2 linked regions of the Thermogutta terrifontis genome follow. The protein of the gene in region 2 interacts with the protein of the main gene of each other region in a pairwise test. Links are inferred from orthologs where the notes say so. Each region holds a gene or a part of one and is shown on either strand. Other genes may lie near its edges.

Region 1 (15,663 bases), 680 kb from region 2 along the record:
TACTATTTCGTCCGCCGGGGGGACGCTCAATGGTTGAAGGAGAACTCCCGGGAGTTCAAAAGTGCCCAAAAGACGTCGTGTAAAACCGGCCGCGGATCAGCCTGGTCTTTGAGCGCTTCTCTAACGGCCTGCATTTCCTGTTCGGTCGGTTCGCGGGTCAGTGTGCGGATGAACAGCCGCTTCACGATGTCTTCTGGGGATACCTTTTCATTCAGCCACCGGTCAATGAGGCCACCCTGTTTGATCTTGCTTTCGATCGTATTGCCAGTGATTAGATGGAGGGCCTGCGAGAGTGTTGGATCGGTACGCACGTCACACGCACAGACTGTATCTCGGGGTGACCGGCCGAAGGTCGTGAGAAAGTAATTGGTCGTGCTTCCATCCGCGATCTGAATCGCCCGAGCACCGAGGGGCAACCCGCGGAACTTTTCCGGCGACTCCGTAACCTGGCAGATACAATCCAGCAGGATTTCCGCCTGCAAACGGCGCACATTGGCGTGGGAGAAGTTACGCGTGTCCTCGCGATTGCTCTCATTCGGAATCGCCGATCGCTGATAGGTTTTGGACAGGCAGATATCCCGCACCAGACGTTTAAAGTCGTATTTGTATTCGATGAGCTTTTTTCCAAGCGTTTCATACAGTTGCGGATTGCTGGGCGGATTGCTCATGCGGACATCATCCACCGGATCAACGATCCCGACTCCGAAAAAGTGCGCCCAGATTCGATTAGCGACGTTACAGGCAAAGTCCGGGCAGTCGGGCGAGGTGAGCCACTCGGCGAGGACCTTGCGACGATCCCCACCGTTGATTTGGGGTTGCGGGCCACCCAAGAACTTGGGGGCCATCACGCGATTGTCCACCGGATGACGCACTTCGCCGCTGCCGCGGTTAAAGACGATTGTTTCCCGATCGTCTTCTCCATTCTTGCGGCCGATCTGGGCAAAAAATGCGGCAAAACTGTAGTAATCGTCCATCGTCCAGCGGTCGAACGGATGATTGTGGCATTGCGCACACTGAATTCGACGACCCATGAACACCTGGGCAACGTTCTCGGCAGTTTTAAGAGTGTCCGTTTCCACTTGATAAAAATTCGTGGCAGGATTGGTGAATGTACCACCCTCGGAAGCCAGCAACTCGCGAACGATCTCGTCAAATGGTTCTCCGGAAGCGATCTTTTCCGTCAGCCATTGGGAGTAGAGATAGGCCGACTTGTAGCTCACGTTCACATTGGAACGGACCATCAGAACTTCTGCCCATTTCATCGCCCAAAGCTCTGCGAATTCCTTGCGCTGGAGGAGTTCGTCCACCAACCGTGTCCGCTTGTCCGGCTGGGTGTCCGCAAGGAACCGCGTATACTCTTCCTCGGTGGGAAGCTGGCCGATGATATCCAGCGTCACGCGACGGAGGAATTCGGCATCGCTGCACAGAGCACTCGGCTGGATGCGGAGCTTGCGCAGCTTTTCATTGACCAGTTCGTCGATGTAGTTGGCGGGTTCATCGGTGGCCACCATCGGCACATCGGCAGGCAGCACAAGGACCTGACTTCCCACCACTTTTGTGTCAAAGCGTGCCAGGATGAACGCCTCGCCGCGGTGGGCCGCTTTGACCAACCCGTTTTCGTCGACGGGAGCCGCATAGTCGTTATTGCTGAGGAAAACGGCCAGGTGGGTGACATCTCGATCCGTGCCGTCCGAGTAGTGGGCCCGCACCACCAGCCGCTGGGTCGCGTTCTCTCCTTGCAGCACACTTTGCGGCGGAAAAACCTCGACTTTCTCCACGCTGGGCACGTCTCCACTGTCACGCGGGGCCCCGAGTTCCAACCAGCGGTAGAGAGTGCGGTACAATTCGCTCTCCTTTTCAAAGCGTTTGCCGCCCGTATGCGGGACAGCTCCGATGGCTTTTTGCAGGATGAGACTGTCCTCGGGAACGGCGAGATTGACCCGGCGGAACGGCACTTCGTGGATGAGCCGTTCATAATCGCCCTCGGGATCAAACCCAAAGAGCGACAGTCGGAAACCGTCTTTCCCGCGAGCAGCCCCGTGACAGGTGCCCGTGTTGCAACCCGCTCGCATGAACACGGGCATGACGTCCAATCGAAAACTGAGGGGACGTTCCTTTTCCACATCTTTGACCACCACGGGTACGCCCGCACTCTGCCCGGCATACTCCGCGACCAACCGTGTTTCGCCGTTGGCCTGTGGATAAAGAGTGGCGTTTTCCAGGCGGGCGAGGGCTGGGTTCTCCAGACGAAGATTGGCCTGCGTTGTCACATCCTGAGTAACACCGTCGGCCGTCACAGCCACCACCACAAACGACTGCCGATCGTCCTTCGTTTCCAGCCGCAGGGTGTCAGACGGATAGATCTCCAGGCGGACGACGTCCGCCGCACGGCTGACCGCGATCGCGCCCCAGAACGCAATCAAACCAGCAAGAGTGGCCAACCCAGTCAACGGGTTCGCACGCTGAGGAAACCTGAAAAAAGGCAACCGTACTCGATTCATGGCTTGAAGGCCCTCCTGAAATAGGAAGGTTTACGGCGTGGCCGTTTGATTCTGACGCTGCTGCCGGAGTTGCTCCAGTCGGCTGAGCGGTCTTTCCGTCGGTTGGGGAGGCGGGGGAGGTGGAGCGGCCTGCGCCACCTGGGCTGGCCGCGGTTTCTGGATCCGCAGTTCCCCGGCCGACAACAGGTGGACGATGGGCTCGCCGTCCTGGATGATCGTCACCTTCACCACGAGCGATTTGTGAAGTCCCACCGGGGCAGTAGGTTCTGTTCGCAGGGGGAACGTGCACTGCTGGGTGTCGGCTGTGATCGTCTGCGGCTCCGAGCTTATGCCGGAAGGAAGTCCGAGCAGCTCCACCTGAGCGTTCCCGTTAAACTTGGTGCGAACCTCGACCTGCGCCTGCCAGTTTCCTGACTGTCCCTGATCCAGGGAAACCTGCGGGAAGGTCATCGCCACAAATGGCGCGGCGACCGTCAGATCGGCGGGAGGCGTGGCCACCTCAACCGTCCCGCCAAGATCGGCGGACGCAAGGGCTACGATTTTCCAGGTCCCCAGGGCTGCCTGCCCATTGGCGGTGAGCGGCATCCGGACCTCCTGGGCTCCCTGCGCAATCGTCACCGAGGTGGGCGCGGACACACCCGGCGATAAGTTCAGCATCGCCACGGTGATCGGTCCGTCGAATCCCGCATCCCGTTCCGCTTTGATGACGAGTTCCATCGTTCCCCCCTGAACGAGCGGTACCTTGGGCTGTTGAATCGTCACCCGGAACGGCACGGCTTCGGTCACCGCCGTTGCCAGGCGGTGTGAATAAAAGTTCCAGTACTCGCGATTGTTCTGGCCGCGAACAAGAGAAGTCCGCTGCAGCAGTTCTCCCACAATCTCCTGCTCACCGATCTTGGAAACACCTCTGACACTGACCCACCGTCCTTCCAGCGGGGCTTCGGCCGCGGCAGTGAGGATGACGGGCACGACTGACTGACCTGGCGGAATGGGAAATGTTTCCACACTGATCCCTGGAGGCAGGTCTTCAAAGCGCAGGTCCACTGGGCCGTCAAAATCCTCGCGCGCGACCGAGACCAGGAAAGCGTAGCGATTCCCTCGCGGGACCGCTGCCACGATGTCACGGAATTGTTGCCGCTCGGGCAGACTCAGCCGCAACTTCGGTTGAACGGGTGTGACCTCGAGGCGATAAACATACTCGGGTCCGCCGGCTTTAAGGTGATCACGGACCCCAACCAGATACTCACCATCGTCGGGAGCCGTCCACCGGATGATGCTGTCCGGACTACCTGCATCATCATTGGCCGCCAGCTGCCGACCGTCCGCCGCATGTACGGTCAAGACGCTGTCCACAGGGGTCCGCAACTGCCGGGCGAGGAGGCGGATCTCATAAGCCTGGCCTTTTTTGGCCGAGAAACGAAAGAAGTCCCGATCATCCGGCCGTTCCAGCACGCCGTTGCACGCCCCTGGCGCAGTCGCTGGCGTGGCCTGTGCCGGAACGTCGTTGGGCTCAACTTCCGCGGTTTCGGGACCGCTCGCACTCACCCTCATCCAGTTGGGTGTTGGGGCTGCCTGACCATCCCGGTGGGCCAATATCGGCCACCGGTCTGCAGGCTGGGTGGGAAGCGTCAGATCCTCCTCCCAAGGACCGAGCGGGTCACCGACCCAGCGCACTTTTAGAGTTTGACCAGCCGCACCGCCCAGTGGAAATGCCGCCAGAGGTCGTGGAAACGTGCCCACGTGGAGCCGGTAGAAAGAATCTCCGGATCCGCCAAAGGCACTTTCCCGAACCTGCACGATGTACCGACCATCCGCCGGCGCGACGGCCGCACAAACGGCGTCCTGACCACCGAAAGCCGTATCATCCGCAGTAGCCAGCACAAAACGCTTAGAATCCAGGATGGCCACCGCGGGATCAAAGAAGGATTTTCCCAGTCGCATTCCCTCAACTTCCACCGATAGTCGCTGCCCGGCCTTGAGTTCTACGGCAAAGTAATCCACATCCTCGTTCTCAACAACTCCTCGGACGGTTGTATTCAGGGGGATAACCTGGGGATTGTGGAAATCGTTGTTGGGCTCTTGCTCATCGATTTCCGGAAGCAGTCCCACGTGGAAAGTGATGAGGTTTGAAATTCCGGTGGCTGTACGCACGCGGAGGCCGTGCTCTCCAACCGGGCAATCGGGAGCAACGGCCACCTTCGCCACCAGGCGGTCGCCCGCCTTTGTCGTGATTTCCCGCACCGACAAGCCAGGACCCGTGAAGAGAAGCTCCGCCGCATCAGCCAGACGGGAGCCTGTAATCGTCAACTCAATCTCCGTCCCCTGCTGGGCGCTGATTGGACTCACACGCGTGATCACCGGGTCGGCCGCCCACGCAACTCCGGAGAAAATCACGCTCAGCACAACTCCCAGCCAGGCAAACCCGAACAGACGCACGATCGGCCCCGGGCCATTCTTACTCCTAACAAGACAACTCCCGTGTCTCCGTCGGGGGACGTTCGGGATCGGGCGAGACCCCGCAAGAGTTTTTTCCCAGGCAAATGAGCGATTGTTCCGCTTCATGGCGAGGTAATCCCAACTCGTAGACAGCAACGCGAGCGTTGGAGGGCAGGGTCATCAGGCAATCAGGCCCCGGCGAACCCGGCCATCGCGGACGATGTTGAGCGGCCGATTGCCCGGGCCGATCAAGCGCTTCTCGTAGTCCACCCCCAGCAGATGGTAAATCGTGGCAAAAAGGTCCTCCGGCCCGATGGGCTCGCTGGCCGGTTCGGACGCCGTGGCATCCGAGCTACCAAAAATCTGGCCGCGGGTCACGCCGCCTCCGGCAAGGAGAATGCTGAAGACCTTGGGCCAGTGATCGCGCCCTGCCGTTCCATTGACTTTGGGAGTTCGTCCAAATTCTGTGGAAACCATCACGATGGTTTCATCCAGAAGCCCTGAGGCGTCAAGGTCCGAGAACAAAGCCGCCAGGGCCTGATCGAGAGCGGGAGCGAGCCGCTTCGTGCCCGGCACGATCTGCTCGTGGAAATCCCATCCGCCGTAGGTGACTGTGACAACGCGGACACCGGCGGCGATCAAGCGCCGTGCCAGCAGAAACCGCTGCCCAGCCTGGGTATAACCGTACCGTTCGCGGATTTGGGGGGACTCCGCATCCAGATTAAACGCCTCCCGGGCCTTCGCAGAACTGAGCATTTCATATGCCCGGTAGTAAAATGAGTCCATCGCCTGAATGGCGTCCGCCTTTTCCAGCGAGGCAAAGTGGGCGTTGACCGCTTCCAAGAGGGTACGACGCCGTGCAAATCGCTGCTCGTCCACTCCTGGGGGAAGACTCAGGTCGCGAACCCGAAAACCTCTTCCCGCCGGATCGGCCCCCAGTGAAAACGGACCATACGCCGAACTGAGATAACCCGGCCCGGCATAGGGGTTAGGTTCATTGGGAATGCACACATAGGGAGGCAGCGATTCCCGTGGCCCCAGCTCATGGCTGACAATACTGCCAAGACTGGGATATGTCACGGCGGGACTGGGTCGATACCCCGTGAACATGTTGTGCGTGCCGCGCTCATGCGCCGCTTCGCCGTGGCTCATGGAGCGGATGACCGTGAACTTATCAGCCACCTGGGCGAGTTTTGGGAAGTTTTCCGAGAACAATTCTCCCGTGTTGGTTTTCACAGTCCCAAAGGAGCCACGGTATTCCAGGGGGGCATAGGGCTTGGGGTCAAAAGACTCCTGCTGAGCCATTCCGCCAGGAAGAAAGATGTGGATCAACCCCTTGGCTTTGCCGAACGTTGGATCTGCTGAAGCACTCCCCTCCTGTGCTTTGGCAGCCTCCAGACGCAAGAGGTCACCGAGCGTCAGACCCAGGAAACCGAGGGCCCCCACGGTGAGAAATTCCCGACGATTGCCCTGGAAGAATGTGTTACCGCGGCAATTGGTGTGAGCCATCGTTTCGCTCCCCCAAATAAGACCTGCTCAACTGTCAACTCAAACCCTCCGCCTATCCTTGAATGTCGGGACACGGGCATCGGGCACATTTCTCGTAAATAAACGCCGCAATGCTGGATTTCGCACAACTCTCACCCAAGACCATCGGCGAGAAATGGCGAGTGGACACTTGGGTTGAAACACTTCCCTCGTGAAAGACAGCGAGGAAACCGCTGTCTGTTTGCCTGCTGTGCCTGAGATCTGTTCTGCGCCGCGAGGCAATCATCGTCGGAACGCAAGGGCGGGATTCTTGGTAACCGGGCGTAAGCCGGAGTTTATTCGTCTGGTTGGGAGAGTATTGTCTTGTGCTGAATGCTTGGATGTGGCTAGTGAAGGTTGGAAGCCTTAAAGACCTCGAAATAGATCCATAATTGCCTGTTGGATTTGCCGCCTCATTCTACTCAGCTTCGGCCGCCAAGCAAGGGCTGGGATCGACAATTTCTCAGCCCGAACCAGTTGCAAAATTTAAGCAAACTGAAACCGAAATACAGTTAACCGATGATGAACCTTGCTTGGGCAACGAAGGTCCTGTTAACGGGTTGGTGCTGCGGCTGGGAACGGGCGGGACGGGCGCGATCCTTCGGCCCTATGACGGCGCTACTCGTCATAGCAATGTCGTCAGGGATGGATGAGCCACGAGGTTTCCCCGGGCACGGCGGGAGGGTTCCCCGCGACAAACGGCTATTTCCCCTTGCGGGAAATAAACTTTCCAAACCATTCCCAAATTCACTGACCTTCGCGATCCAGCGAGTTGGCCATGATGAAACCAGAGCCACCGGCTTTCCCGGATGCGAAAAGGCTTTATGATGGCTCTCGTTTCGGCTAGAATCGACGAAGGAACATTCGAGCCCAGGGAGGCGGCAGCCGAGGGCGAACGCCCGGGGAGGCCGGCGAACTCAAAAAAAAAGCGTTACCCTGGACGGGGGATATGTCGTCGGCATCCTCATGGGTCTGTAACCTATCCTTCTGTATGGCTTCAAGGTTGCACATTCGGTAACAGAGAGGGCACCAGCATGGTTCTCACTTTTTTGCGCCTCACCTTCCTTATTGTTCTGGCGGGTGTGGCGGTGATCGTTGTGAAGGCCGGTCTGTATCCCCAGGACCTTCAGTGGACAGCCTGGTTGATTGTGCTGGGGATCATGGCCATTGGCGGGGCGGTTATCCTGCTGGACATTCTGATCCCGCGCAAACCGCTGGAGATTATCAGCTCCGTTTACTTCGGTTTGATCGTGGGGCTTTTCCTCAGTTACGTGGCGGGGCTGGCACTGACCCCCGTCTTCGAAAGCCTCCAAACCGAGGAGCGGGTGCGGAACGTAGTGCAGCTGATCCTGGCAGCGGTCCTCTGTTATGTGTGCATCAGCTTCCTATTTCAGACCAAAGACGATTTCCGATTCATCATCCCCTACGTCGAGTTCACCAAGGAGGTCAAGGGACGCCGACCGTACATCCTGGACACCAGCGTCATTATCGACGGCCGCATTGCCGATCTGGTGGAAACCAATCTCTTCGACAGCCGACTGGTGATTCCCCGATTCGTCATTAATGAACTGCAGGCCGTCGCCGATAGCGCCGATCGCTCCAAGCGGGCAAGGGGGCGACGGGGGCTCGATATTCTCCACCGTCTCCGCAATAATCCCGACGTGGAACTCACCATCTGGGACCGGGACCTCCCCGAGTTTGCCGGACAATCCGTGGATGTCAAGCTGGTCACTCTGGCCAAACATCTGGAAGGGCGACTGGTCACGAACGACTACAACCTCAACAAGGTAGCTCGGGTCCACGGCGTTCGGGTGATCAATATCAACGACCTGGCCAACGCCCTCAAGCCGCGATTCCTCCCCGGCGAGCAGATCCAGGTCCGCCTGGTCAAGCCGGGAGAAGAGGAACACCAGGGCGTCGGCTATCTCGACGACGGGACGATGGTGGTGGTGGAAGACGGTCGGGAATACGTCGGGAAAACCGTGGTTCTCAATGTGACCAGCGTGCTTCAGACGAGCGCCGGCCGCATGATCTTCGGTCGATTCGAGCGCATCGTGGAACACAACAATGCTCACGCCCGCGACACGAGCGTGGCTTGAGGTGCCTTATCACGTGCCCGTTGGAGCACCTGAGCGAATACTCAAACTTTCCAGGGCACGGGCTTTTCCGGGTCCAGCCCCAGTTCTCTGATGGCTGACGCGAGGCGGTCTTTCGGATAAAGTCCCCGTTCCGCCAGGGACGTGAGTGCGGCCAGCGCGATATTTTCGGCATCGACCTCGAAGAAACGGCGGAGTTCTCGGCGGGCTTCGCTCCGACCAAAGCCGTCCGTCCCCAGCGCGACGTAATCGCCGGGAATCCATCGGGCAAGAGTGAGCGGCACGGCCGATACGTAGTCTGAAGCCGCGACGACCGTTCCCTGGGAGCCCTCCAGCACCTGCTGCACATAGGGGACCCGAGGGGCGGATTCGGGGTGGAGCCGGTTGTAGCGATCGACCTCCCGGGCATCTTCCAGGAGACGTTTCCAACTTGTCACGCTGAAGACCCGGCTGGAAACGGCGAATTTTTGATCCAGAATTTCCTGTGCCCGAAGGGCCTCTCGCAGTATGGCCCCGCTGGCCATGAGGTCCACGCTGGGACGGTCGGGGCCCAAATCACGCACGGAGAGCCGGTACATGCCCTTGCAGATTCCTTCCGTGGAACCCATGGGCAGGATCGGCATCTCGTAGTTTTCGTTCATGAGCGTGATGTAATAGAAGATGTCTTCTTCCTCGTAGTACATTCGGCGAATGCCATCGAGCACGATGACCGCCATTTCGTACGCGTAACAGGGGTCGTAAGCCTGGCAGGTGGGGTAAGCCAGGGCATACAGATGGCTGTTGCCATCCTGGTGCTGGAGGCCTTCTCCGGCGAGCGTCGTCCGGCCGGAAGTGCCTCCCATCAGAAAGCCCCGGCATCGCATATCGCCGGCGGCCCAAATGAGATCCCCGATTCGCTGGAACCCGAACATGGAGTAGAAGATGAAAAACGGAATCATGTTGATTCCGTGTGTGGAATGTGCCGTCCCGGCGGCGATGAACGACGCCATCGACCCGGCTTCCGTGATACCTTCTTCCAGAATTTGCCCATCCACCGCCTCGCGGTAGTACAGCACCGTGTCGGAGTCCACAGGTTCATAGAGCTGACCCACGTGGGAGTAAATGCCGAACTGCCGGAACAGCGCTTCCATTCCGAAGGTGCGACTTTCATCGGGGACAATAGGAACGATGTACCGACCGATGTTTTTGTCCCGCATCAGACGGGCAAGCAACCGCACAAATGCCATGGTGGTGGAAACTTCGCGGCCTTCGCTTCCGGCAAAGAACTCAGCAAAGTCCTCCCACTTGGGTGGCTTCAACTTGACTTTCGGCTGACGACGACTCGGCACGGGTCCGCCGAGGGCCTTGCGGCGGGCCTTGAGATACTGAATCTCAGGGCTGTCCTCGGGAGGACGATAGAAAGGCGCCTCCGCCACTTTATCATCCGGAATGGGGATGTCGAATCGCTCCCGAAACCGACGGAGCTCTTCCTCGTTCAGTTTCTTCTGCTGATGGGTGATGTTTCGCCCTTCCCCAGCCTCTCCCAGCCCATAACCCTTGATCGTCTTGGCCAGAATGACCGTGGGGGAACCTTTGTGCTCGACGGCGGCTTTATATGCCGCATAAACTTTGACCGGATCGTGTCCGCCGCGTTTGAGGCGGCGAATTTGCTCGTCGGTCAGATCGGCCACCAAGGCCTCCAGCCGGGGATCCACGCCGAAGAAGTGCTTGCGGATGTAACTCCCCGGCATGACCGTGTACTTCTGATACTGGCCATCCACCACCTCATTCATGCGACGGACAAGCAACCCGTCCTTGTCCTTGGCCAGCAGCGGATCCCAATCGGACCCCCAAATCACCTTGATCACGTTCCAACCGGCGCCGCGGAAGGCCCCTTCCAACTCCTGGATGATTTTACCGTTCCCACGAACAGGGCCATCCAGACGTTGCAGATTGCAATTCACCACGAAAATGAGGTTGTCCAGGCGTTCCCGGCCCGCCAGGGTGATCGCCCCCAACGTTTCCGGTTCGTCACATTCGCCGTCGCCCAAGAAGCACCAGACTTTCGATTCCCGGGCTTCGGGCAGGATCCCCCGGTCAGCCAGGTACTGGTTGAATCGCGCCTGGTAAATCGCCATGATCGGCCCCAGTCCCATGGAAACGGTCGGAAATTCCCAGAAATTGGGCATCAACCAGGGATGAGGATAAGAGCTCAATCCGCCGCCCTCGGCCAGCTCGCGACGAAAGTTTTCCAGTTGTTTTTCAGTGATTCGGCCTTCCAGAAATGCCCGCGCGTAAATTCCCGGACTGGCGTGCCCCTGAAAGTACACAAAATCTGGCGGATGATTCCCCTGCTTGCCGCGGAAAAAGTGATTAAACCCCACTTCGTACAGCGTAGCGGCCGAAGCGAAGGTGGAGATGTGACCACCGATTCCCGAGCTAACCCGGTTTGCCCGCACGACCATCGCCATGGCATTCCAGCGGATAATGCTCTTAATTCGCCGCTCGATTGCGCGGTCGCCTGGGTATTCGGGCTCCTGTTCAGGAGGAATCGTGTTGATGTAAGGCGTCGTGGCGGCAGAGACCCACGGCACGCCGCTGCGGAAGGCTTTTTCTTTCAGGCGTTCCAGCAGATACACCGCCCGTTCGCCCCCGTGCTTGCGAATCACATACTCCAGCGCGTCCAGCCATTCCTGGGTTTCTTCGGGATCGATGTCCTTGGCCAGTTGAGGAATAGCACCTTCCGGCAATTGTCCGTTGGTCGGCTGGCGTTCCTGTGTTTCCTGTTGCCGAACATCTAGGGCGGACATCAGGCGTGACTCCTTGATTAACCCCTCGCGTCAATGGCTTAGTCCCGTTCTTCTCGGTGCCCGGAAGGCCAACGACCTCCCGGCCGGCCACCATCCTGGCCGACATGGCTCTTTCGCAATCTTTCAATTATATCTGGCACTGCTCACCTGCAAGCAGGTTTTCCGATTTGTCGGTCCGAATCGCAAGTCTTTTCAATGGAAAAACTTAAAGTTCTTCCCTGCGACAGCAGAGCACGTATCCCCATCCGATGGCGTTCAGAACGTCAGCATCTTCCGGTAGGCGTCGAGTCGAGCATCGATGTCCTGGCGTCGGATCTTGAGAAGCCGATACACGCTGAAGTCTTCCACAGTAAAGCTGGCCACCACGATTCCGTAGGCCATGGCCGTTTTGAGATCCTCTGGCGAAAATTCAGTTTGCTCCGCCAGATAGCCCATCATCCCACCGGCGAAACTGTCACCGGCTCCGGTGGGATCGATCACATCGGCCGTGGGGTAGGCGGGCAACACGTACATTTCGTGGCGACTGAAGAACATGGCCCCATGTTCGCCCTTTTTGATGACGACAAAGTTGGGGCCCATCTCCAGGATTTTTCGACCGGCACGGATGAGGTTCTGCTCTTCTGCCAGCAGCGTGGCTTCGAAATCGTTGAGCACCAATCCGTCGATTCGCTGGAGCAGCGTCCGCAACTCCTGGGGCTCCGTGCGGATCCAGTGATCCATGGTGTCGGCAACGGTGAGGTTGGGCCCCACGCATTGCTCGAGGACGCGGAGCTGCATCCGGGTCGATCCGTTGGCCAGAAAAAGGAAGCGACACCGCCGATGTTCCTCGGGCAGCACAGGGTCAAACTGCTCCATCACATTGAGCTGGACCTCAAGCGTCTCGCGATCATTCATATTAGGGAGATAGCGTCCGCGCCAGCGAAAGGTCTTTGCCCCCGGCACCACGCTCAGACCGCTCACATCGACCCCGGAATCTTCGAGGAGCTTCGTGTGCTCGGCAGGCCAGTCTTCCCCCACCACCCCAACCAGGCGGACACGCGTGAAAAAGCGTGCGGCCAGTGAGAAATAGACCGCTGATCCTCCGAGAACGTTCTCTCGTTTGGCTTCGGGCGTTTCGACACTGTCCAAAGCAACGGAACCCACAACAACAAGCGGCATGGACCCTGCTCTCCGTTACCAAGTACCTTCTCCAGTTCTCCTCGACGCGATACGAACTGCCTCGAACGGGCGTTGGACGTCTTTCTAAGGATACCGACTTTTGCGGCCTCTGCCCAGCACAACAAAAAAGGGCCGGGATAGCCCTCCGGCGATCGTGCGATCCTGGCCAAGCAAACAGGGTTACACGTGTCAGGCCAAATCGCGCTCTCCGGCCCCACTTGGGACTGCGTTTGAGGAAGTCGGAACTTCAACCGCCACGTTTCCGACTCATCCCCATTTTTCTTCCGGCCCCGACGACGTTCACAGGGGTTCGCGTGGAAGCGAAATTCAACCCAGGGGGAACTGATGGTCAGGTTCCCTTTCGGAGCGACGATCTCGTCACGACAGCCTTGCAGCGTTGGATCATGCATTGCCCTTCCGCGGGCACGACAAGCGTGCCCCTCCGAAGCATTTTTCGGAGGGACGGGCTCGTCACGTCTGCATTGCAACCTTGCGATCATGCTCCTTGATCGAGCGGATTTCAACTTTTCGGTTCAGTTGCCGGTTAGAATGGTAGGGGCAATTCATGAATTACCCCTACACCACATTGTGCCCGTGGCATCTGGTAGCCTTCTGCAGATGGCTAAGACCATGCTTTCCTCGGCACTTTTCAGCAGGTAAACTAACGCCACAGTGATGGTGCTTTAGGAGAGGGATCCAGGAGTTGTGGGTTACAAAATCCGCGCAGACTTCCAGCCCAAATCCCTGGTGATCAGTTAATGATCAAAACCACAACACGGAGACGGATCGGCCATGGCGAAACAAAAATGGGTCATCACCGATGTGAGCCGCGGTATTTGGGTGGAACAGTTGACACTCACGCACGATATCGCCCCTGCCATTCCGGAAGGGGTCACGATCAGCAAGCGGACGTTGCACGGTGGCCGTTCTGAAGGTGTGGAGGTCATCGAACTCAACAACGGGCGTCTGCGCTTGGTGGTGCTCCCCACTCGCGGAATGGGGATTTGGCGAGCATGGTGCGGCGATCTGGAGCTGGGCTGGAAGGCACCGATCCGCGGCCCGGTCCATCCCCGCTGGGTCAATCTCTGGGAACCAAGCGGCCTGGGCTGGCTGGATGGCTTCGACGAACTCTTCGTGCGCTGCGGTTTGGAGAGCAACGGAGCCCCAGAATTTGACGAGCGTGGCATTTTGCGCTATCCGCTTCACGGCAAGATTGCGAATCTGCCGGCTTCCCGGGTAGAAATCGTGGCGGATGACGAAACCGGGGAGCTTTCAATCTGCGGAGAAGTCTTGGAAAGCCGCCTCTTCTTCAACAAACTTAAACTTTCCACAATCATCAGTACCCTGCCCAATTCCTGCGAGTTTTCCGTTACCGACACAGTCACCAATCTGGCCGCCGTGCCTGGCGAGATGGAGCTTCTCTACCACATCAACTTTGGTCGGCCGCTCCTTGAGCCGGGATCGCGCGTCATCCTGCCGATCAAGCGAATGGCCCCCCGCGATGCCGTGGCGGCCCCGGAGATCGATCGCTGGGACAGCTACGGTGCGGAAACACCCGGCAAGCCCGAAACGGTCTATTTCATCCAGCCACTCGGCGATGGCAAAGGTTTTACGCAGGCAGTTTTGCACAACGAGACGGGCACTCGGGGTGTTCGCGTGGGATTCAATGTTCAGGAGTTGCCCTATTTCACGTTGTGGAAGAACGAGCAGCCCACCTGTGATGGATACGTGACGGGTTTGGAGCCCGCCGTCAATTTTCCCAACCGCCGCTCCTTCGAAAAGGCTAAAGGCCGCGTCATCACCCTTCAGCCTGCTGAAGCGCGGAGTTTCACGGTTAGCGTGTCGGCTCTTTGCAGCTCTGATGCGGTCGCGAACGCGCGGAGCGAGATCCTCCGGTTGCAGGGGGCGACGGCGCCTGAAGTCCTGAGAGAACCCTGGCCGGAGTGGTCTCCGTGAAGGCGGGACTTCAACGCGACAAATGCAGTGGCCGCAAGCAATATTTCAGCGGGAACTGCTGCTCAACGGCCGAAGCTCTTGGTGATTCGCAAAGTGCGTCAAAGATGAGCAGTTAATGCGTGGAGAACCCGCCCAGGGTCAACGGTTCTGATACCGCTGCATGATTCGGCGGATTTCCCGCTGTGATTCTTCCTTCTTAATGATTTCTCGTTTGTCGTGCTCCTTGCGCCCTCGGCACAATCCGAGCAGGACCTTCGCCAGTCCCCGCTTGAAATAAATCTTCAACGGGATGAGCGTGAACCCTTTTTGCGACGCCTGTCCGGCAAATCGTTTGATTTCTCGTCGATGAAGGAGGAGCTTTCGCGGACGCTTGGGGTCGTGGTTAAAACGATTGGCCTGCGGGTATTCCGGAATGTCACAGTTGTAAAGCCACACTTCACCGTCTTTGACCCGTGCAAAGGCTTCCTCGATGGAAACTTTCCCGTTGCGCAGACTTTTCACCTCGCTGCCCAAAAGGGCGATACCACACTCGAGAGTATCGAGGATTTCGTAGTCCCGCTTGGCGCGCCGATTTTGGGTCACGACGCGTTCGTTGTTGTGTTCTGAGTCGCTTGGTTTATTGCCCTTCGCCATGATCTCTTCCGGAACAACAGGAAGCCCTTCGCTGTGGCCTGCAATCTACCAACTTGGCACTGACGTTGTGCCGCTCGGCTCTGACCAGGGCGCGGGCGACATCTGCCCGAACTGGCCGATCACGCCTCCATCTGGCGCCGCGTCATTTCAGTCCAGGGTATTTCAACAGATCGAGCAGATACTGCCCGTAACTGTTATTGTAGCGACGAGCGAGCCGTTCGAGTTGGGTGGCGTCGATGAACCCCTTGCGGTAGGCCACTTCTTCAAGGCAAGCGATTTTCAGGCCTTGACGATGCTCGATGGTCTCCACGAAGTTGGACGCCTCCAGGAGCGATTCGTGCGTTCCGGTGTCGAGCCAGGCAAAACCGCGACCGAGAATCTCCACGTGGAGGCGTCCGCGCTCCAGATAGATTTGGTTGACGTCGGTGATCTCCAACTCCCCGCGGGCGCTGGGCTTAAGGTGGGCCGCAATTTCCACAACGTCATTGTCATAAAAGTACAAACCGGTGACCGCGTAGTTCGACCGGGGATCTTTGGGCTTCTCTACGATTCGAACAGGTCGGCCCT
Region 2 (15,118 bases):
ACGTGGTGATGTTTGTCCATCGCGAAGAGTATTACCACACCCGAGAGGAAGCCCAAGCTCGGGGATTGTGCGGGTTGGCTGAGGTGATTGTGGCCAAGCAGCGTAATGGTCCGGTCGGGGATGTGAAACTTGTCTGGCGTGAGGAATTCACGCGATTCGAAAATGCAGCCCCTGCTGAGTATAGCGAAGTTGCCTACGGCGACTTTGCGGAGGATGCCCCATTTTAGGGGATTTTGAAGGGTGCGAGACCCACCTGGTAAGCCGCGGCGCTCAGGAACGCAGCGGACGGTTACAAGATGCTTGCGATGTCCCGGCAAGCTATAATGGACGAAGACTGCATTGCCGCCGGGAATACACGTATGGCGCCTGCCATGCCACAGATCGGGTCAAAATAAGCCGGGCGGATTGGGTGCGGTGGTGCAATCGATCGTCATATGCCAGGTAGGTAAAGCTGCGAAGGTTTGATGGGGCCTCCATCGCATGAGAAAGATCAACAAGCGCTTCGTCGTCATTCTCGTTGCAGTGGTCATTCTGCTGGGAACGGGCACGTATTTCCTGCACGGTTACCAACTGCGAAGAAATGCCCGGGTCTTTCTTGAACGGGCACAAGCCGCCTTGAAAGAGGGTCGCCGTGACGTCGCGGCGAAAAACTTCCAGTGGTACACGGAACTCGTGCCACAGGACCTGGATGCTCAGCAGCAATTCGCGGAACTGCTTATTGAGCTTCGCGCATACGGGCCTGCCTATTTTCGGTTGGAAACGGTTTTGCGGCAGGACCCGGAGCGTACCGAAGCCCGCAGGATGCTCGTGGATGTGCTTCTCAACATAGGACGTTTTCGCGATGCGGAGGAACATCTCAACCAATATCTGCTTAAAGTGAATCCCGATGATGCCGAGTTATTAACGAAGCTCGCCCGGTGCCAGCGTGGCCTCGGCCAATCGAGAGAAGCGGTGCGAACTCTTGACAAAGCCATCAGTTTACGACCGGAGCTGGCGGAGGCTTATGCCCAACTCGCGGGAATCTATCGTTATGATCCCGAGCTCAAGGATCCGCAGAAGGCCGACGAGTGGATCAGCAAGATGCTGGCCGCGGTAAAGAATGAGGAAGCGCTGCGAACAGCGGCCGTTTACTACTACCAGTCCGATCGATACGATCAGGCTCTGCAATATACCAAGGAAATTTTGGCCAAGAAGAGCGATGATGTGGATTTTCTTATTCTTGGCGCGGACTGCGCTCGGCGGCTCGAGCAGCTCGATCTTGCTCGCGCTTGGGCGGAGAAAGCCATCGCGTTGGATCCCCAGCGAGCGGACGGTTACACGTTGCTCGCCGCAATTCAGGCAGCGCAGGGACAGCCGAATGAGGGCCTGGCCACTCTTCAGAATGCATTGACCAAAGTGAGCGACAAGGCAGCGGTCTTGGCCAACCTGGCCGAGATGAGTCTCAATCAGGGAGATGAAAAAAACGCCGAAAAAGCCATCGAAGAGCTGAGTCAAACTCGGTACCCGCTCTCGCGGCTGGAATGGTTGAGAGCCCGATTGCTTCTGGCCCGCGGTCAATGGTTTGAGGCCGCGCGCAAATTGGAAGTCATCCGGCCGGACCTGACCAATGTGCCCGACCTGCTTAAACAAGTGGATTTTTACCTGGGGCTGTGTTATGCCCAGATGGGCAACATGGACCAGAGTCTGGCGTCGTACTCAAAAGCTGCCACCCAAGACCCCCTTTGGCCACAGGCCCGGCTGGGGCGGGCGGCGGCGTTTCTCGAATTGGGGCGCGTGGACGACGCGATTGAAGATTATCGCGCTCTGGTGACGATGGGGAAAGCGACGTCGGCTGTTGTACTTGACCTTTGCCGGCTGCTTATCCTGAAGAATTTGGGCCAACCCCGGACTCAGCGAAACTGGCAAGAGGTCACCCAACTTCTAAGCGTGCTGGAAAAAGATCCGCAAGTTCGGGCCCAGGCTGCTGTGCTGCGAGCGGAAATCGCTGTTGCCGACAATCAACCCCAGGAAGCCGAAAAAATTCTTCAACAGGCTCAAAAAGATAATCCGGACCGCGTGGAAGTTGGGCTAGCCAGAGTGGCACTGGACCAGCATCGAGGGCAGTTCACAGAAGCCGAAAAACTGCTTCAGGAGCTAACCGCAAAGTTCGGAGAATCGGCCGACATTCTGGTCACCCGGGCTCGGCTTGCTGCCCGCGCCGGCGAAGAACAAGCCAAAAAAGTATTTCGCGACATCGCCAGGGCTGCCGAGAAGCTCCCCGACCAAGATCGCCAGCGAGTCTTGAGCGTTCTGGTGGGCTATTCAATCCAGTTCTCTGATTTTGATGCCGCCCGACAGTGGTGCGATGAACTGAGCCGTCTGGCGCCGAACAATCTGAAAGTGCGGTTGCTCCTTTTCGACTTGGCCATTCGGGCCCAGGATGTGGCCAGTTTGAAGCCCGTTCTCGACGAGATCGCGCGGATCGAAGGACGCGGGCCTATCTGGCATTACGGTGAAGCCGTTCGGCTGTTTCTCGAGTCCAAAGGTGAAAACCGCGATCAACTCCGACAGGCCCTGGACCATCTGGCAAGGGCGAGCGTGCTCCGGCCGAACTGGATGCGGGTACCCGCCCTTCAGGGACAAATCTACGATCTGCTCGGAGATACCACCGCTGCCATCAATGCCTACAGCCGAGCCATCAGCTTGGGGGATCGCAGCATTGTGACGGCGCGGCGACTTGTGCAGTTACTTTATGGGGAGCAGCGTTTCCTGGAGGCCGATAAGATCATCCGCACCCTGGAAGAGCAGCAGGCACCCTTCTCGTCGGATCTGGAACGCCTGGCCTCCACGGTCTCTCTGCGATTGGAAGATTACGAGCGGGCGCTCGAGCTGGCAAGACGGGCAGCGTCAACCTCCCAGGATTACCGTGATCACGTCTGGTACGCCACAGTACAGGCTGTCCTGGGGCTGCGTTATCGAGCAGAAGGGCGCACCGCTGAGGCAGACGCGGCTCTTGCGGAAGCTGAAAAAGAATTTCGCAAAGGGGTCGAGCTGGCACCCCAATCCACTGATGCATGGGTGGCACTGGTACAGTTCTACGCAAGGATCGGCGATCAAATCAAAGCCAAGCAGACTGTCGATGAAGCACGGCAGAGAATTGAAGGCGGGATCGCGCCGCTTGTGATGGCCCAGGTCTTCGAAGTGCTCGGCCAGATCGACGAGGCGGAAAAGCAGTACCAGGAGGCGCTCGCCATCGCACCCGACAACCCCGCAATCATTCGGCAGGTGGCGGAATTCTACCTGCGGACCGGCCGTGCTGACTCGGCCCGCGCCCAGTTGGAAAGAATCACAAGTGGACAGGTTCAGGCTCCCGAAACGGACGTCGTCTGGGGACGGCGGAGCATGGCTCTCCTGCTTGCAGCGCAGGGAGGATACGAGAACCTTCAAAAAGGACTGGAACTTATTCGGCAGAACCGGACGGCTGGTCAGCAGCCCTCGATTCAGGACCTTCGTGCGGAGGCCCTTCTGTTAAGTGCTCACCCACAGCGTAAAAAGCGAATCGAGGGTCGCCAACTTCTGGAAAAAGTCGTCAACGAGTACAGTGCCGCGACGCCCGAAGATCGATTTATTTTGGCCCAGCTCTACATGGCCGACGGAGACATCTCCAACGCTGCCCGACATATGCGGACACTCCTGGCGTCACACGGCAACGAACCCCGGTATGTCCGTCGCTACGTTACATTCCTCCTTGATCAGTCGCAAACATCGGAGGCCGAGATCTGGCTTGGCCAGCTCGAAAAACTGGTCCCGGACGACATGAACGTGGTGGCGCTCCGCGCTCGATTATGGACGATGCAGGGCCGCTCCGACGAGGCACTCAAGTTACTCGAAGACTTTGCCAACCAGACAGACGAAAAGTCGCCGGGACAACTGTCTGATGCGTCATCTTCCCAACAGCATAGCGAAAAAACGGTTGCAACCGGCACGCCGTCCGGGGAAGCCAATTCCCAAACCCTTTCTGAGGAAGAACGGCTCCAGCAGATTCGTTGGGCTTTGGCAGGAGATACGGCAGAATATCTCGCAGGTTATCTCGCCCGTATCGGCAAGCCCGACGAGGCCAAGCGCTTCGTCGCCACTGCAGAAGCGATCTATCGTCGGTTCGTGGACAAGAACCCCGAGGCAGCGGTACTTTTGGCTGCCTTCCTCGCCCGCCATGACCGCCTGGCTGAGTCGCTCGATCTGCTGGAAAAAAATTGGGAGAGTGCCGACTTGGCGCTCGTGCGGGTGGCCACCACGGTCATCATGGGGCGTGTGTACCAAGACCGGACGGCTGCTGACCGCGTGGAAAGGATTGTTCTCGCTGCCCTTCAAAAACACGACCGACCGCTATCTCTTCTTTTGCTTCTCGGCGACTTTTATGGATTGCAGGAGCGCATTCCGGAAAGCGAACAAGCATATCGCGAAGTCCTCAAACGAGATCCCAAAAACATCATCGCCCTCAATAACCTTGCCGCCATTTTGGCGCTTCGCAAGGCAAGCGTCGACGAGGCTGAAAAGCTCATCAAAACAGCCATCAACATAGCGGGCCCAGGTGCCAATCTTCTCGATACTTATGCCATGGTTTTGATGGCGCAGGGCAAACCGCAACAGGCAACCGCCATCCTTCAGGAAGCGCTGGACGACCAGCCTTCAGGAATTCTTTATTTCCACGCCGCCCAAGCACTGGCCCAACTTGGGAAAAACAAAGAGGCGGCTGAGGCTTTTCAGGCAGGTGTCAAATTGGGACTGAAAAAAGAATCTCTCCATCCCCTGGAACGATCCCATTTTGACGAACTGGCCCGAAAGCTCGGACCGCTGGTGGCCGCCTCGTGAGGAATCGCCCCGTCAGGACATAACCGCCTACCCGCTGACCAACCTGGTTTTTCCTGGTTGGTCGAATTTGCGCGACGGGAATTGTTCATTTATTTCCCGTAACTCCCGCAGAGCGTCTCATCCCGGTTGGGCGAAAGATGGTTCGGCAGGATGGTCGATAAGTGACATATCCTGGCTTCCAACCTTTTGGCACCGGAGCCGAGCTTCCTGCACAAGCCTGCCCAGCAGCATCCAGATGAGCATCCCATGATTGCACCGCGTCAACCTCTCCAGCATGTGCCGGACATTCCTGAACAAGTTCGGCAATTTGTGTATCAGACCCTCTGTGAAACCAATCAACTGGAGCCGGGGATTTTTCCGATGCAGGAGAGCTACTTCTTTCGCAAGGGGGCTCCTTGTGCAGCCCTTTTTTGTGTGCAGGGTCCCCGGCTCATGAAAGTTATGGCCATTTGGGACCTGGAGAGGCAGGATGTACTTTTTTACAACGCGGCAGGAGAGCGGTATCTCGTAGCCCGCGCACCGGTGGAACCGCCATCTCTCCCCTAGCTTTCCGCGGGAGCGGCGTCTTCGCCATTTCCAATCTAACCTTTCCGACCTGTTTAACCTGCCAAGAAAAGACAAACCCGCCGAGCAACGTCTGTCCGGTCGGTTCGAAGAACGACACCAGGGACAGAGGAGAACTCGGCGGGCTCTCGGGCGGTTCGCGAAAAACAAGCCTCAGTCGCGCGGCTCGACAGCGCCGGTCAGGCCGCTGTAGTCACTTCGATCCAATGGATGCCAAAGCGGAAGGCCTTTCCGGACACGCTCCGCCAGCACTTCCAATTTAGCCCGAGAACCCGCAGGAGCATCGGTGGGAACAAACTCTTCAGTGGGAACAGGATCGAAATCCTCATCGTGACCGAATTCGCTAATGGCATCGAAGACGTTTCGCATGGGACACCTCTCTTTCTAGGTTCACTCGCAAGAACCACAAACAGACACCTGACACCAACACTACCGACCACAATATTCTTGGCGACGAAATGGTTCGCCATCGCCCCAAAACACAGTTGCCCTGCCAACTTTTGGCAGTGGTCCCCCAGTGGGGACTTTCTCAGCAGGCTTTACTACCGTGTGATCGACATCGGTAGAGCAGACCTTAGCTGGACAAAACGGTCTGCCTGCCGAGTCTCTGAACGCAAGCAATGTTCGCCTGTGCGGAGTTGACTTGCACCGACGGAACTACAGACAAGGCGGATAACTACGGTAGGACAATTTCGAAACGTGCCGCCTTGGCAAGCCCGATTGAGCGACCCCAGCCGATCACAGGCAAAGCGGGCCCAACTAGGGCGTAGACCGTACTCCCTCCCCGCCCAGTCTAAGCCTCATTGTATGAAGTATCGGCGGGATTTGTCAATAACCTGAGCGCCGGTCTTTTCGACCTCACGCTTTTCAGTATCTCCAAAACCGATAACCTTTGCAAGCCCCGGTTCAGGGAACGGCCGATCTGAGAATTCCCGGAAAGCCCGTCGGTAACCAAGGCAATCCCAGTGATCCTTTCCGAGTGCCGCGGACGCACCTCAAGCAGCTCCCGGCCGTATGTGATGCGGGGTCTTACTGCACACAAGAAGACATACCACGGATGAGCACAATTCCAACCAAAGATTCACACATTATGCTTATTACGTGTTATAAGACGATCAAGCTTAGAAATGCCGACCCGATCAGCTTTGAGGTGTGGCCTCACCGTCAAGCGTTATTTTCACCCCGGAAATCAACGCGAGAATCGACATGTTAGCAAGGGAAGTTTCGTTTTCCCTAAGCGTATGGCAAGAATCCCCCCTCGGATATGGCTGATGGCCGGGTTTTAGGTCTGCCACCCATTGAACCAGCTCCGCAACCTGCCGTCGCAGCTCGCCCAGGCGAATGCCCCCAAATGAGGCTGGAAATCCCGCCAAGTGCTCTTCTGCCCGCTGAACCAGGCGCTCAAATCCCACCTGGTTCCCCCGTTCCAGGTGCGCGAGGGCCACCGCAAACTGAATCAATCCCTGATAAAAAGACCGATCCGGCTCCTCGCTTTCCCTCCAAACTTCCTCCCAAACTTCGTGGGCCTCGAAAAACTCTCCTGCGTTGAAAAGCTTCACTCCCATCAAGAAGAGGGCTTGATGATCCATGTGTCATTGCCCTTCAGACTGGTCCACAGGGGTCCCAACCACCACCTGACCGTTTTGTCGACTCCTGACCGCGTCTTGCCGCTGCCCGAGAATAACAGGCGTCCTGGTTACCGTCTGACTGCTCTCAGGCAGCACGAGAAGCGAATTTCGCGCCCAAACTCGCTTGACAACGGTAAACTCCAGGGGACAATGTCAAAATTCAGCGAGGGCTTTCTTGCACACCCAAGGCACTGGGTCGGGAGTGCTCCCAGAATTACGGTGTCCACACCAAGGAGATCCTGGATAGCAATGGCTGCTGGTCCCACGCAACGCATTCGGCGAGTCCTGGAAGTACTCGAGAAAGAGTTTCCTGACGCATCCTGCTCGCTCAATTTTACCAATCCCTTGGAGCTTTTGGTGGCGACAATACTTTCCGCCCAGTGCACGGATGAACGCGTCAATCAGGTGACAAAAGACCTCTTCAGAAAGTATCGCACCGCCCGGGACTACGCGACCGTGCCATTGACTGAATTGGAAAAGGACATTCAGAGTACCGGTTTTTATCGGAACAAGGCCCGAAATATTCAGGAATGCTGCCGAATTCTGGATGAAAAATATGGCGGGAAGGTTCCTCCCTCGATGGACGATCTGGTCACGCTCCCCGGCGTGGGAAGAAAAACAGCCAACGTCGTCCTGGGAACCGCTTATGGAATCCCTTCGGGAGTGGTTGTGGACACCCACGTCGCACGCATCAGTCAGCGGTTGGGCCTCACCACTGAGAAAGACCCGGAGAAGATTGAACAGGACCTCATGCGGCTCGTTCCCCAGGATCAGTGGATCCCTTTCGGTCATCGGATGATCAAGCATGGTCGGAAATATTGCACCGCGAAAAAGCCCCGCTGCAGCGAATGTCCCATGAACAGTTTTTGCCCAAAAATCGGGGTGGAAGGAAACACGAAGAGTCCGGGGAAGACCGACAGCTCGTCTGAGTCCAAGAGAGGGAAGCGGGCTACTTCCCGAAGTCGTCGCGAGAGCTGAAAATCAGTGTTCTGCGTTTGCGTTTGCATGGGCTGTGCGGACCTGTTTGATTCGCTGCCCAGGTTGCTGAACAAAACAAGGCAGTTTATTGTGGAGCGCAGACTGACTGAGGAGAGACCATGATCCTTTCTGGAAAAGAGATTCTGGCACAACTGGGTAAGAAGATCATCATCGAACCGTTTAATCCCGCGAGGTTGAACTCCAACAGTTACGATTTGACCCTCCACAACGAGCTGATGATCTACGAGGAAGTGGTCCTCGACATGCGAAAACCCAATCGCGTGCGACGGCTTATCATCCCGGAAGAAGGTCTCGTGTTGACCCCCCACCAGCTTTATCTCGGTCGGACGGTGGAGCGAACCGAAACATATGGCTACGTGCCGATGATTGAAGGCCGCTCCTCAGTCGGCCGTCTGGGGCTTTTCGTCCACGTGACTGCTGGTTTTGGGGACGTGGGTTTTCGTGGTTACTGGACCCTTGAAATGTTCGCGATTCAGCCGGTTCGCATATATCCCGGCGTTCCGATCTGTCAAATCTTTTATCATGAGATTAAGGGCGAGTACGAGGAGTACAAGAGCGACAAGTACCAGGACAATCAAGACATTCAGCCGAGCCTCCTGTTCAAAGAATTAAATCCCGATTTGTGCAACAAGCCGCGATCCAATTTGCCGTTTGGCATCGAAGAGATTCACGGTTGACGGGCTCCTGGGCAATTGAATTTTTCGCAGGCGCAGGTCGTTTATGTCTGAGCCCTCTTCTCCTGTTCCGCCGTACGCCAGGCTGGCTGCCGCACTGGCGGTGGCTATCGGCATCACCGCACTGACGATCCATGATGTGGCGATAGAACGAGGAGGACCAGGCGTCACCTGCGATGAACTTTATCACGTGGGTTACGGCAAGCGGCTGGTGGCCTCGCTGCTGCGTCATGGATCACGGTTTTTTACCCGGGAGTGTGTCAAAGAAACCTTCGCCTGGTCGCCGGAGGGCCCACCGGTCCATCCACCTCTGGGAAACTGGATCCTTGGATGGTTCCACTGGCTGTTTGATCCAGCCCCCCAGGAGCTCTCCCAACTGGCCATCACCCCGGCCCGGTTCGGCACCGCTGTGTGTTTCGGAGTGTTGGTGTTTCTCATATGTTGGGCGGGCGTCCATCGGTATGGGCTTATTGGGGGGCTTGCGGCGGGTTGTTCTCTCGTTTTCATGCCTCGATTGTTTGGACACTCCCATCTCGCCGCGCTTGACGCCATCACGGTACTGATGTGCACGGCTGCGGTCCTGGCTGTGGTTGTGGCAGAGCGAAGCGGGCGGTGGTGGGCATTCGCGCTGGCGGGTTCCGTGTGGGGACTGGCCCTGCTGACACGTTTTCACGGATTGCTGTGCGGACTACCCATTCTGGTCTGGATTGTCTGGCAACGACGTTCAAAAGGGGTTGTTCCCGCCTTTTGCTGGCTGGCCAGCGGGCTTTTGATCTTCTACATCGGCTGGCCGTGGCTTTGGTTTGACACATTCGAGCACCTCAGGCTGTACCTCTCAACAAGCACGCAGCGAACCCCCATCCACGTTTTCTACCTCGGCCGCGTATGGGACGATACCCTTGTTCCCAGACATTACGCCTGGGTCATGTTTCTCGTCACAGTGCCGGTTGGTTTGCTCATCGCGGGTAGCATCGCCATCTTCTCAAACTGGTTGCCTCGCTCGCCTCAAGGCAGGGTTTCAACATTTGTTCCCCAGATGGATGCCGCGGATTTCCTTTTTTTGGGCACGATCGTGTTCTTCCTGGCGATTTTCACAGCACCCAGGGTGCCCGTGTACGATGGCGTTCGACTGTTTCTTCCGGTGTATTCCATGTGGTCATTGCTTGTGGGGAGGGGCACCCAATTGATCTGGGAATGGATATCGCGGATGACATGGCACTGTTTCCGTTACGGCCCGCACTTCGTGCTGGGCAGTTTGTTTGCGCTCCAGGCGGTCGGTGTGGTGGCGTTCAGACCAGCTTGGTTGAGCTACTACAATCTGCTGGTGGGTGGACTGGCCGGCGCCGAGCGGCTGGGATTCGAAGTGAATTACTGGGGCGATGCGCTCACAGAACCCCTATTGGCAGCTGCCGCTCAACGTGCCAATAAAGGAGAGACGCTGGTCTTTGGGCCGAGTTTGGCCCCCTATCAGGCGGCCGGCATCTTGCTTGGCTCGCCTGCCCTGGCGGAGAAAGAAATGGTGGTAGTAGGATGGCCAGCGGGCGCAAAAACACCTCCCAAAAACGCCAGGTGGATGGTTATGTACCATCGCCGAGCAGACCTTGATCAAATTCCCGAGGAAATTCGGCAACAGCCGGTCGTCAGCGAGTTTTCTTGCCAGGGCGTTTGGCTGGCCAGACTCATTCAACTTCCGGCGTCCGCCAGCGAGAACTCGCCTTAAACCATGGCGGCGCGGATGTCGGAAACGGACGACCAGAGACCTCAACGCTTGACCTATTCCTCGTCCTCCGGCACCTTCCACTCATCTTCCTCGTCTTCGTCAGCATCGCGTGGCATCGGCAATCCGTACTCCTCATCGAGCCAGCGGCGAAGGTCGATGAGTTTGCAGCGGCGGCTGCAAAACGGCATCGCGTCCGTGGTCTCCGGATCGAATTGTTTGCCGCAAATGGGGCACCTTAACTTAGCCATCGTGTTTCAGTGCGAACCGGTTCAGAAAGTCCATCCGCTTTGTTTTGTTTCACGAAACAGCCCCAACTAGGCATAGGCCTGGTACAGCGGGGTCAGGACCACCTCCCAAACATGGGCACGCGGCGGAAGACGAACAATGGTGAGAACCACCTGGGCCACATCTTCAGGCTGCAACATGCGACGGCGCTGCTCCTCGGGAACAGGGGTTGGGCGCTGCTCCAAAATGGGCGTGTTCACTTCGCCCGGATAGATATTCGTGATCCGAATGCCGTTGTGGCGTTCCTCCAGTCCCGCGGCCATGCCCAGGGCCGTCATCGCAAATTTTCCCGCACAATACGCCGGGCCAGCCAGTTCCAGGGCCCGCTTTCCGGCGATAGACGAAATATTGATGATCAGGCCGTCGCGCTGCTCGCGCATCATCGGCAGAACGGCCTGCATGCAGTTAAATGTCCCGGTTGCATGAACGGCGAGAATGCGATCCCAATCGTCCGGGGAAAGGACCGCCATACTGCGATTGGCGACGTTGATCCCCGCTGAATTGACCAAAACCTTGGGAACGCCCAGTTGCTCGCGGATGGCGGAAAACGTCGTGTTGACCCTTTGTCGATCCACCACGTCGCACGGAAATGCCCGAAGGCGATCCGCGTACCGGGAATTCTTGACGGCACTTTCCAACCGAGCAGGATTACGGCCCAAGATCGCTACTCGAAAGCCCTCCCCGGCGAGCGATTCCGCCACCGCCAGCCCAATTCCGCTTCCACCACCTGTTACCACGGCCACCGGATCGATGTTGTTTGCCATGAGATCGCTCTTCGTCAATAGAACTCACCAACGTCGCTGTCATGCCCTGCTGCCGTCGCGTCAGCTTTCCTATTTCCCATTTACGCCGAGATCAACCCCCGCGCCAATTCGGAGCCGTCTGAATTCTGAACAGTACGGGCAGTTTCTTGCTCCAAGGACTACCGGAGCATGCCTGGCAGTTTTCGGTGGCTTCACCATGTTCCCGTAAGACATTCCACCTTTTCCTTTGGCGATGAGGGCGCGGACGTCCACGCCGGTTCGCGCCAATTCGACGGTCCGGAGGGACCTGCTTGTCAGGTCCGATCACCACCGATCGAATGCCCATCCCTCCTCATCGGGCACGACAGGCGTGCCCCTCCGAGGTTTACCGCACGGCGTGGAAGGTGTCCTTCCAATAGACCCGGGTTCCACGCGGATTGAGCGTCCCGGTTGCACGTGAATCATGCGAGGGAGTGGAAGGCCGGTTCCACCCGAGCCACGCCACTGGTGCGGGCAATTCATGAATTGCCCCTACAACAGTTTGCCCGGGGCATAGCATGGTTCCTTGCCAAAATGGGGATGGCTCAGCATCTTGCCTGAGTGACGCGCCGTATACTCCGGGGGGTTGACGGGGTTCTCGCGTATGCTTTGCCATTCTGCACTGGTAAAATCATAGAGGGATGGTAAGCCGGTAAAACTTATTCTGCGGGAGCGTTGGCGCTTATGATTTTCAGTCGGTGGTACGCAGTCATGGTGGTCGGCTTCTGGCTGGCCACCATGGGCTGGCTTATCCGTGATAAGATCCTCCCGACTTTTCTCCTGGGGTCGCCACCCAAGTCGCAGGAGATCGTCGACGCCTATCAGCAGGATCGCCTGGTGGGATGGAAGATTCTCTGGAGAGAGCGGGAAATCGGCTGGGCCGTCAGCAAGACGACCGTTTCTGACGAACAGGTGACCGAACTGCGTCATCTCGTGCGATTCCGGGAATTACCCGTTCATGAGATTTTCCCGGTCGTGTGGCAGGCATTGGGGGGGCCGGACACCGGCCTCAAGATGCGCTTAGAGGTAGAGACCACCCTTTTCTTCGACCCCCTCAAAAGACTCTCCTCGTTCCAGACACGCTTGCGAACTCCGGGGGTATCCGAATCGCTGGCGATTGTTCGTGGTACGGTGGATAAAGGCCAGATTCAACTGGTGCTGCAAAGTGGCAGCTTCATGTATTCCACAGAACTCCCCTTTCGGAATGACGCGATCCTCACCGATTCGTTCTCACCCCAGGCAAGCCTACCGGGTTTACGGGAAGGGCAGCAGTGGACGGTTGAGATTTACAGCCCCGTTCCGTTGCCTCATCAGGCTGTTTCGGGAAACCCCATCGATGTCATCCACGCCAAGGTGGAGGGGCGCGACATGATCTTGTGGGAAGGCAGCCGCCGTCCCTGCTGGGTGGTGGTTTATCGTAATGACCCTGCCCAGACTGTGAGTGCTCATTCTTCACCGCGGGGCCGGTTGTGGGTGGAGCCCTCCGGAAGGGTCCTTCGACAAGAAGCGAAGGTGGGCGATGGTTACCTCGTTCTCGTCCGACTGAGTGACGCTCAGGCCAAAACTCTGGCCCAGCGACTGGAGAAAGCACAACCTGCGGAGGAAGGCAGATCACATGATTGACTTCTGGAATGTCAGTAAGCGGTACGGCGAAAAACTCGCTGTCTCTCAACTTGATCTCCATATTCCCCCGGGCGAAGTGTTTGCCTTTCTAGGGCCGAATGGCGCGGGCAAAACCACGACCATCCGCATGCTGGTGGGACTTCTCCGGCCCACCGAGGGACGGGTCTCGGTATGCGGATACGACGCAACCGGGCGCGATCGACTGGCGGCCCAATGCATCGGTTACGTGCCGGACCAGCCCTACCTGTACGACAAACTGACCGGCCGAGAATTCCTTGAGTTTGTAGGGCAGCTCCGCGGATTATCCCGTCGCGAACTAGCCGCCCGAATTGAGCGCGAAGTGGCGCGTTTTGAAATTGGTGATTTTCTCGACGAACTTACCGAGACTTATTCCCATGGTATGCGGCAAAGAGTCGTGTTTGCGGCCGCCGTCCTCCATGATCCCAAAGTGATCGTTCTGGACGAACCCACAGTGGGGCTCGATCCGCGAAGTACCAAACTGGTGAAAGATCTGCTCCGCGAACGAGCGGCGGCGGGCACGGCTGTGTTCATGTCCACCCACACATTGAGCATCGCCGAAGAAATTGCCGATCGCATCGGAATCATACATCACGGCAAACTGATTTTTGTGGGAACCGTGGAGGAGTTGCGATCAGCCCGGGCTAGCGATCACGCTTCGCTGGAAGAGATATTTCTCCAGCTCACGGCCGAGGAGCGGCAGGAAACCAATTCTTTTTCCTCGCCGGCGATCGGAACGTCTGTGGGTGATGTCGGTATGACATCCTCGTTGATCGGCAACCGCGAGCGGGGCACGTCCTCGCAAAAGGAGAGCGACTATTCCGCATGCGAAGTGACTCGGGAGTTTCTTGAATCATCAAGTCAGAACGGCGTTCTCGCGACCGAAACACGTCCGAACCAGCAGTGAGGCTTACTCCCGATGAATGACGTGAGTATGTCCGAGAATCAATTCGCAGCGATGGCCGAGAGAAGCCGCTTCACGGAACCTACCCGGGAAAACGCGATAGCCCTTATCTCGCCGCGATTGGAAGCGGCCTTGTTCCGCAAGGTGCTGCTACTGACAGCACGCACGCTGGTCAGACAGACGTTAAGTCAGGCGTGGTTTCGAGTATGGCTGGTTGTCATTTTGGGCGGTGGACTGTGGCTGGGGTTGTTGGCACTTTTCGCGGAGGGGTTTCAATTCCTGGAAACCACGATCCCTTACGCGGATCTGGTCGAACAGACAGTCCGCTATGTGTTCGGCACCTTTTTCATGGCCCTCACGATCATGCTCATGATTTCCGGGGCAATCCTGTTGCACAGCGGATTATTTCGTGCTCCGGACACCGCCTTCCTCATGACGCAGCCTGTGCGCTTTGAACGAATTTTCCTCACCAAATATGCGGAGACTGTACTGCTTAGCAGTTGGGCGTTCATCATTCTGTCCACTCCCCTCCTTTTAGGATATGCCCAGGTTGTGAAGGCAGACTGGCCCTTCTATGTGGCGATGGTTCCTTATCTTGTGAGCTTTGTCTATATTCCGGCAGCCGGGGGAGCCTTCGTCTGTTTGCTGCTTGCTCGGTTTATCCCCAAGTTGCGAAGGATGCTGATTGTCGTGACCATTGTGGTTGCGGTTGTTGGGCTTTTCGTCCTCTTTCAGTGGATCAGTCGGCTTCCCCGCAACCAGTTTTTGAATGTTCAGTGGCTCGAAAGAACTCTTGACCGGCTGAGCATCACGCAATTTCGACTGCTCCCCAGTTGGTGGTTGGCGTCCGGTCTGCTGGCCATGGCGGCCGGTAATTATAAAGATGGCGTGATGTTTTTCCTCCTGATCCTGGCCAATGCGCTTTTTCTTCAGTGGTGTTGTGTCCAGTTGGCGGGGAAGATCTATCAGCCTGCCTACCTGGCTCTGGCATCTCGGTTGGAAAAGCGTGCCATCCGGCGACAAAATTTGTTCGACCGATTGGTCCTTGAGGAATTCCGAGGCATTCCCTT

Evidence for each region.
Region 1: the proteins of nth (region 2) and aceE interact in binary tests that used the Escherichia coli proteins (3 or more experiments, as listed by UniProt). The link is inferred for Thermogutta terrifontis from one-to-one orthologs.

The regions. Positions count from the first base shown.
Region 1 is NZ_CP018477.1:3,153,659-3,169,321, reverse strand. The notes cover bases 8,405-11,682. They hold aceE (pyruvate dehydrogenase (acetyl-transferring), homodimeric type), read right to left. Parts: upstream 11,350-11,682; coding sequence 8,605-11,349; downstream 8,405-8,604. Other genes in these bases: THTE_RS11775 (PfkB family carbohydrate kinase), read right to left, coding at 11,605-11,682; THTE_RS11785 (PIN/TRAM domain-containing protein), read left to right, coding at 8,405-8,563. Also shown: THTE_RS11800 (DUF1549 and DUF1553 domain-containing protein), read right to left, coding at 27-2,501; THTE_RS11795 (PPC domain-containing protein), read right to left, coding at 2,532-4,937; THTE_RS11790 (DUF1501 domain-containing protein), read right to left, coding at 5,118-6,446; more of THTE_RS11785, read left to right, coding at 7,499-8,404; more of THTE_RS11775, read right to left, coding at 11,683-12,507; THTE_RS11770 (aldose 1-epimerase family protein), read left to right, coding at 13,300-14,463; SsrA-binding protein SmpB, read right to left, coding at 14,602-15,096; glucose-1-phosphate thymidylyltransferase RfbA, read right to left, coding at 15,239-15,663. UniProt on the Escherichia coli protein: Component of the pyruvate dehydrogenase (PDH) complex, that catalyzes the overall conversion of pyruvate to acetyl-CoA and CO(2).
Region 2 is NZ_CP018477.1:3,833,388-3,848,505, reverse strand. The notes cover bases 6,424-9,156. They hold nth (endonuclease III), read left to right. Parts: upstream 6,424-7,292; coding sequence 7,293-8,021; downstream 8,022-9,156. Other genes in these bases: THTE_RS14275 (ArnT family glycosyltransferase), read left to right, coding at 8,763-9,156; dcd (dCTP deaminase), read left to right, coding at 8,141-8,719; THTE_RS14290 (DUF309 domain-containing protein), read right to left, coding at 6,555-7,004. Also shown: dnaB (replicative DNA helicase), read left to right, coding at 1-227; THTE_RS14305 (tetratricopeptide repeat protein), read left to right, coding at 481-4,851; THTE_RS14300 (hypothetical protein), read left to right, coding at 5,098-5,397; THTE_RS14295 (hypothetical protein), read right to left, coding at 5,569-5,784; more of THTE_RS14275, read left to right, coding at 9,157-10,436; THTE_RS14270 (DNA gyrase inhibitor YacG), read right to left, coding at 10,490-10,684; THTE_RS14265 (SDR family oxidoreductase), read right to left, coding at 10,751-11,485; THTE_RS14260 (hypothetical protein), read left to right, coding at 12,188-13,126; THTE_RS14255 (ABC transporter ATP-binding protein), read left to right, coding at 13,119-14,051; THTE_RS14250 (putative ABC transporter permease subunit), read left to right, coding at 14,064-15,118. UniProt on the Escherichia coli protein: DNA repair enzyme that has both DNA N-glycosylase activity and AP-lyase activity. The DNA N-glycosylase activity releases various damaged pyrimidines from DNA by cleaving the N-glycosidic bond, leaving an AP (apurinic/apyrimidinic) site.